Casimicrobium huifangae: one gene and its partner. The protein of the gene in region 2 interacts with the protein of the main gene of each other region in a pairwise test. Links are inferred from orthologs where the notes say so. Each region holds a gene or a part of one and is shown on either strand. Other genes may lie near its edges. The genes, in order: accC and cysM.

Region 1 (3,124 bases), 250 kb from region 2 along the record:
CACCAATGTGCATGCGCGGGAGGAATTTCGCCATCACTCTTATCTGAGCGCCATTGCGCGCGGCATCATCGTAGGAATGGGCGTGCGTGGCTATGACCTCGCGCTCGACTTCCTGATTACGGAATACGGCAACCGCTGACCGCGGCGCTGCCGTCAATTTGCCCAAACGCCCACCCGGCTCCGGCAAACACCCCATCAACCACGTAGTACACGCCAGTAGTACAACGGCTGCGGCGCCACCCGCGGCAACCGCAATCTTCCAGCAGAGGAGACCCGTCGCATGGACCTGCGCAAACTGAAGACACTTATCGAACTCGTTCAGGAGTCCGGCATTGCCGAACTGGAGGTGACCGAGGGTGAGGAAAAGGTGCGAATTACCCGCACCGTCGCCAACACTGTCCCGCCGATGATGCATTACGCCGCGCCGATGATGGGCGCCATGCCTGCGCCGGCCGTGGCGGCTGCGCCGGCGGTTGCTGCGGCGGCCGCCGCACCCGCAGCCGCTGCACCGGCGGCACCGGCCGAGCCGGTGGGCCACCAGGTCAAGTCGCCAATGGTCGGCACTTTCTACCGCGCACCCTCGCCGGGCGCCAAGCCGTTTGTCGAAGTGGGCAGCACAGTCACTGCGGGTGACACGCTTTGCATTATCGAGGCCATGAAGCTCATGAACGAGATCGAGGCTGACAAGTCCGGCGTCGTCAAGGCCGCGCTGGTCGAATCCGGTCAGGCCGTCGAATACGGCCAGGCCTTGTTCATCATCGAATAGATCAAGATCACGATGGCGCTCTCCCTTGCCTCGGCCAAGAAGCCGGAATCACAGATGTTCGACAAGGTCCTGATCGCCAACCGCGGCGAGATCGCGCTGCGCATCCAGCGTGCCTGCCGCGAGATGGGCATCAAGACGGTGGTGGTGCATTCCGAAGCGGATGCCGATGCCAAGTACGTCAAGCTGGCCGACGAATCGGTTTGCATCGGCCCGGCGCCGTCGGCACAGAGCTACCTCAATGTCCCGGCGATCATCGCCGCAGCCGAGGTGACCGACGCGCAGGCGATCCACCCCGGCTATGGCTTTCTGTCAGAAAACGCGGATTTCTCGGAAAAGGTCGAGAAGTCTGGCTTCGTATTCATCGGGCCACGCGCCGAGACCATTCGCCTGATGGGCGACAAGGTATCGGCCAAGGCGGCGATGAAAAAGGCCGGCGTTCCGGTGGTGCCGGGTGTTGACGGCGCGCTGCCGGACGACCCGCGCGAGATCATCAAAATCGCCCGCACCATCGGCTATCCGGTCATCATCAAGGCCTCGGGCGGCGGCGGTGGCCGCGGCATGCGCGTGGTGCAGACCGAGGCGGCGCTGATCAACGCCGTCACCCTCACCAAGGGTGAAGCGCTGGCGGCGTTCGGCAACGGCACGGTCTACATGGAAAAATTCCTGGAGAACCCGCGCCACATCGAGATCCAGATCCTGGCCGATCAGCACAAGAACGCCGTTTATCTCGGCGAGCGCGACTGCTCGATGCAGCGCCGTCACCAGAAAATCATCGAAGAAGGCCCGGCGCCGGGCATCCCGGAGCGTCTGATCGCCAAGATTGGCGAGCGTTGCGCCGAGGCCTGCAAGAAGATCGGCTATCGCGGCGCCGGTACCTTCGAGTTCCTGTACGAAGACGGCGAGTTCTACTTTATCGAGATGAACACTCGCGTGCAGGTTGAGCATCCGGTCACTGAGCTGATCACCGGGGTGGACATCGTACAGGAGCAGATCAAGATCGCTGCCAATCAGAAGATGACACTTCGTCAGAAAGACATCATCAAAAAAGGCCACGCGATCGAATGCCGCATCAACGCGGAAGACCCGAACAGTTTCGTGCCTTCGCCGGGGCGCATCACCAGCTGGCACGCGCCGGGCGGGCCTGGCATCCGCGTCGATTCGCATGCCTACAACGGCTACTTCGTGCCGCCGAACTATGACTCGATGGTGGGCAAACTGCTTGCCTACGGCGCCACGCGTGAGCAGGCCATCGCCCGCATGCGCATCGCGCTCTCCGAGATGATCGTCGAAGGCATCAAGACCAACATTCCGTTGCACCGTGAACTGATGGACGATGCCCAGTTCGTCAAGGGCGGCTTCTCGATTCATTACCTCGAGCAGCGGATGGCGAAGCTGGCCGAGCGGCGGAAGTAGTTTGCGCTTGCGCGCAGGACGTCGCCGCTTCGCGGCTAAGACGACGGCGCCGCCGGCGCCTATGACGACGCGCCTCATGGCGCTAGGACGCGAAGTATGGCGATGACTTGGATCGAAATTTCGGGGCCGGTCAAGGGTGACGCAGCGGACGCGATTGCGGACGCGCTACTTGAGGCCGGCGCACTGGCAGTGGATGTTGCCGACCTGCACGCTGAAAGCGATGCCGAGCAGCCCATCTTCGGCGAGCCAGGTATGCCGCTTTCCCAGCGGTGGGCCGATAGCCGCATCGCGGCGCTCTTCGATGGCGATGTAGCGACCGAGGATATCGAGGCGCTGTGGCAGACGTTGCGCGACGATGTCAACGGTGACGCTGTTGTGCTCGGTCCGCATGAATTCCGCGTGGTGCCGGAGACTGACTGGGTGCGGGCGACGCAGGCGCAGTTTGAGCCGATCCAGATCACGTCAAAGCTCTGGATTGTGCCGACCTGGTGCGAGCTGCCCGATCCGGCCGCCATCAACCTGCGTGTCGATCCCGGCCTCGCGTTCGGGACCGGCACCCATCCCACCACCCGGCTTTGCCTGCAGTGGCTCAGCGATCTGCCGCTCGCCGGACGCACGGTGCTGGACTACGGCTGCGGCTCAGGCATTCTGGCGATGGCTGCTTCGGCGCTGGGCGCAGCTGAGGTGATCGGTGTCGATATTGATCCGCAGGCCGTGGAGACGGCACGGCTGAACACGGCAGCAAACAGGTTGACCGCCAGCTACGCCGTGTCGGACGCCGAGATCAATCGCCAGTTCGACATTGTGGTCGCCAACATTCTCGCCGGCCCGTTGACGGTGCTGGCGCCGGCCATTTGCGCTCACGTCAAGGCGGGTGGGCAACTGGCGCTCGCCGGAATCCTGCCGCCGCAGATCGACCGGATCACCGACGCCTACGCGCCATGG
Region 2 (3,096 bases):
GAGTCACCGTTACTGGGACGCCGCCGTCCCCCTCTCCCCGACCCTCCCCCACCGGGGGGGAGGGGGCCAATCCCCTAATCGCTTCGAGTACGTCTTCGTTCGCGTCACCCACTGCTGCGCGATCGCCATGTGCCGCGATGACCTTGGCACGTTCGCGTTGATACACGTCGAACAGTTCGTCACGAATCAGAAGCGCAGGCGATGCCGCATCCAGTTTTTCCAGATTTGGACGCATGCGGAACGGCACCTGTACTGGCCACGGCATGCGTGTGGCGGGCGTGAGCCAATCGATGGTTCCAGTGCTCACGTCGTCGGCCACGCAGCGAGATATTCCTGCCAGTGATCGCCGGGTGTGGTGCCGAGCTTGTCGCGCAGCAGCTTCAGCTCGGCGTCGTATTCATCGCGCGTCAGCTCGCCGCGCATGGCGAGGAAGCGCAGGAACAGCAGGTAGGTATTGGCCGCGTCGGTCTCGCAATAGGCGCGAATTTCCGCGATCTCGCCACGCTGATATGCCGGCCACACCTGGCTACCGTCCATGCCGAGCTTGCCGGGGAAGCCACAGAGCTTGGCCATCGTGTCGAGCGGTGCGTTGGCGCGCGCCTGATACATGGCGAGGAAGTCCATCAGGTCGAGATGGCGCTCCTTGTAGCGGTTCAGGTAGTGATCGAAATTGAACGCGCGGTCGTTGGCGCCAGTTTCCAGAAAGCGCGACGCGGTGACGCCGGTGATCAGACCGCGCTGCATCAGCACCGGCAGATCGAAGCCACCGCCGTTCCAGCTCACCAGTTGTGGCGTCTTGCGTTCAATCAGCTCAAAGAATTTCTGGATGATGGTGGGTTCATCGTCGCTTGCCTCACCCAGCGTCCAAACAGCGATCTTGTCGGAGCCCTCGCGCATCACGCAGGAGATGGCGCAGACGCGCTGCAGGTGATGCGGCAGAAACTCGCTGCCGTTTTTCTGCCGCTGCTGCGCGAACGCCCAGAGCCCGACCTCGTCATCGCTCAGGCTGGTGGGCAGGTCATGCAGACGACGTATTCCGTTGATATCCGGAATGGATTCGATGTCGAAGACTAGCGTTGGGAGCATACGAGCATTGTAGGAGCGGCTTGCCAGAGAGCCTCCCCTGCGAAGTAGGGGAGGTGCCGCGAAGCGGCGGAGGGGTTGCGCCTAACCCGGAAACACGCCCGTAGACAGGTAACGGTCACCGCGATCACACACAATGAAAACAAAGGTTGCGTTCTCCACGCCCTTCGCCAGTCGCAGCGTGATCGCCAGCGCGCCTGCGGCGCTGATGCCGCAAAAGATGCCTTCTTCCACCGCCATGCGGCGTGCCATTTCCTCGGCGTCAGCCTGCGACACCTCCTCGACGCGATCCACGCGCGCCTGCTTGAAGATCGCCGGGCGGTACGCCTCAGGCCATTTGCGGATGCCAGCAATGCTGGAGCCATCGGTCGGCTGCGCGCCGACGATCACGATATTCTCGTTCTGCTCTTTCAGGTAATTCGAGATACCGGTGATGGTGCCGGTGGTGCCCATCGCACTCACGAAGTGCGTGATACGACCTGCCGTCTGCTGCCAAATCTCGGGGCCGGTGCCGGTGTAGTGAGCCAGCGGGTTGTCGGGGTTGGCGAACTGGTCCAGCACCAGTCCCTTGCCCTGCTGCTGCATTTCAACGGCGAGATCACGGGCACCTTCGATGCCTTTCTCTTTCGACACCAGGATCAGCTCGGCGCCATAGGCCTTCATCGCCTGACGTCGCTCCAGTGACTGATTCTCCGGCATGATCAGCACCATCTTGTAGCCGCGCATCGCCGCGACCATCGCGAGCGCGATGCCGGTGTTGCCGGACGTCGCCTCAATCAGCGTGTCGCCGGGCTTGATGGTGCCGCGCTTCTCTGCCTGCACGATCATCGAATACGCCGGTCGGTCCTTCACGCTGCCGGCGGGGTTGTTGCCCTCCAGCTTGCCAAGGATCACCGTGCTATCCGGAACGCCGAACAGCTTTGGCAGCCGTTGCAGGCGGACGAGCGGCGTGTTGCCGATGGTGGTGTCGATGGTGGGGTAGGGCTGGTGCATGACGAATGACGAATGACGGATGACGAGTGACGAAGATCAAGGATCAAAGACGCATGGCTGACGGTGGCGATGCGATTCGTCACTCGTCATTCGTCTTTCGTCCTCGGTTTCATGGATTATCCCGCGCCAAAGAAAAACCCCGCCGCAGCGGGGTTTTTTAGCAAGAGCGAAGGATTACTTCTTCGGCTCGTCTTTTTTGGCTTCAGCCTTCGGAGCGTCGGCTTTCGGTGCATCTTTCTTGGCATCCTTGGCCGGGGCTTCTTTTGCCTTGGCAGCATCAGCCTTTTTCTTGGCTTCAGCTTCCTTCTTTGCCTTGGCAGCTTCTTCTTTCTTCTTCTTGGCTTCTTCAGCTTTGGCCTTCTTGTCGGCTTCTTTCTTGGCCTTTTCTTCGGCCTTGGCTTTCTTGTCGGCTTCTTTCTTCGCTTTGTCAGCTGCGGCTTTTTCTTCCTTGCTCATCGGCTTGGCGGCGTCTTTCTTCGGCTCTTCCTTCTTGGCGTCTGCCTTGGGAGCTTCCTTGGCGGCGGCCGGAGCGGCTGCTGCAGGAGCGGCGGCCTTGGCGTCAGCTTTCGGAGCATCTTTCTTGCCGGCATCGGCTTTCGGGGCTTCCTTGGCGCCAGCGGCAGCTTTCGGATCTTCTTTCTTGCCTGCGTCAGCTTTCGGAGCTTCTTTCTTGGCGCCGGTGTCCCAATCGATCTTGGTCGGGCCGGACGTGGCGATCTTGTCCTTCATGTCGAGGAAATTCTTGTCGCCGATGCCGTCCACCTTTTTCAGGTCGTCAGCCGACTTGAACGGGCCGTTCTTGGTGCGATAGTCAACGATCGCCTGAGCGCGAACCGGGCCGACGCCGGGGATCTTGTCCAGCTCGTCCTTGGTGGCCGTGTTGATGTTAACTGCGGCGAACGCAGCGCCTGCGAGCAGAAAGCCTGCGAGCAGAGCAAAGATCTTCTTCATGATACGAATGGTCCTCTCGTGTGAGCCCGGTGCTAGCGATCCGGGTTGACGGTTAATCAGCTGGGAAAG

Evidence for each region.
Region 1: the proteins of cysM (region 2) and accC interact in binary tests that used the Escherichia coli proteins (3 or more experiments, as listed by UniProt). The link is inferred for Casimicrobium huifangae from one-to-one orthologs.

What each region holds. Positions count from the first base shown.
Region 1 is NZ_CP041352.1:880,726-883,849, forward strand. What follows is about bases 197-2,999. They hold accC (acetyl-CoA carboxylase biotin carboxylase subunit), read left to right. Parts: upstream 197-820; coding sequence 821-2,179; downstream 2,180-2,999. Other genes in these bases: accB (acetyl-CoA carboxylase biotin carboxyl carrier protein), read left to right, coding at 281-766; prmA (50S ribosomal protein L11 methyltransferase), read left to right, coding at 2,276-2,999. Outside these bases: aroQ (type II 3-dehydroquinate dehydratase), read left to right, coding at 1-139; more of prmA, read left to right, coding at 3,000-3,124. UniProt on the Escherichia coli protein: This protein is a component of the acetyl coenzyme A carboxylase complex; first, biotin carboxylase catalyzes the carboxylation of the carrier protein and then the transcarboxylase transfers the carboxyl group to form malonyl-CoA.
Region 2 is NZ_CP041352.1:1,133,106-1,136,201, forward strand. What follows is about bases 123-2,897. They hold cysM (cysteine synthase CysM), read right to left. Parts: upstream 2,077-2,897; coding sequence 1,168-2,076; downstream 123-1,167. Other genes in these bases: FKL89_RS05255 (heme-dependent oxidative N-demethylase subunit alpha family protein), read right to left, coding at 123-319; FKL89_RS05260 (3'-5' exonuclease), read right to left, coding at 304-1,086; FKL89_RS05270 (ComEA family DNA-binding protein), read right to left, coding at 2,251-2,897. Outside these bases: more of FKL89_RS05255, read right to left, coding at 1-122; more of FKL89_RS05270, read right to left, coding at 2,898-3,027. UniProt on the Escherichia coli protein: Two cysteine synthase enzymes are found. Both catalyze the same reaction. Cysteine synthase B can also use thiosulfate in place of sulfide to give cysteine thiosulfonate as a product.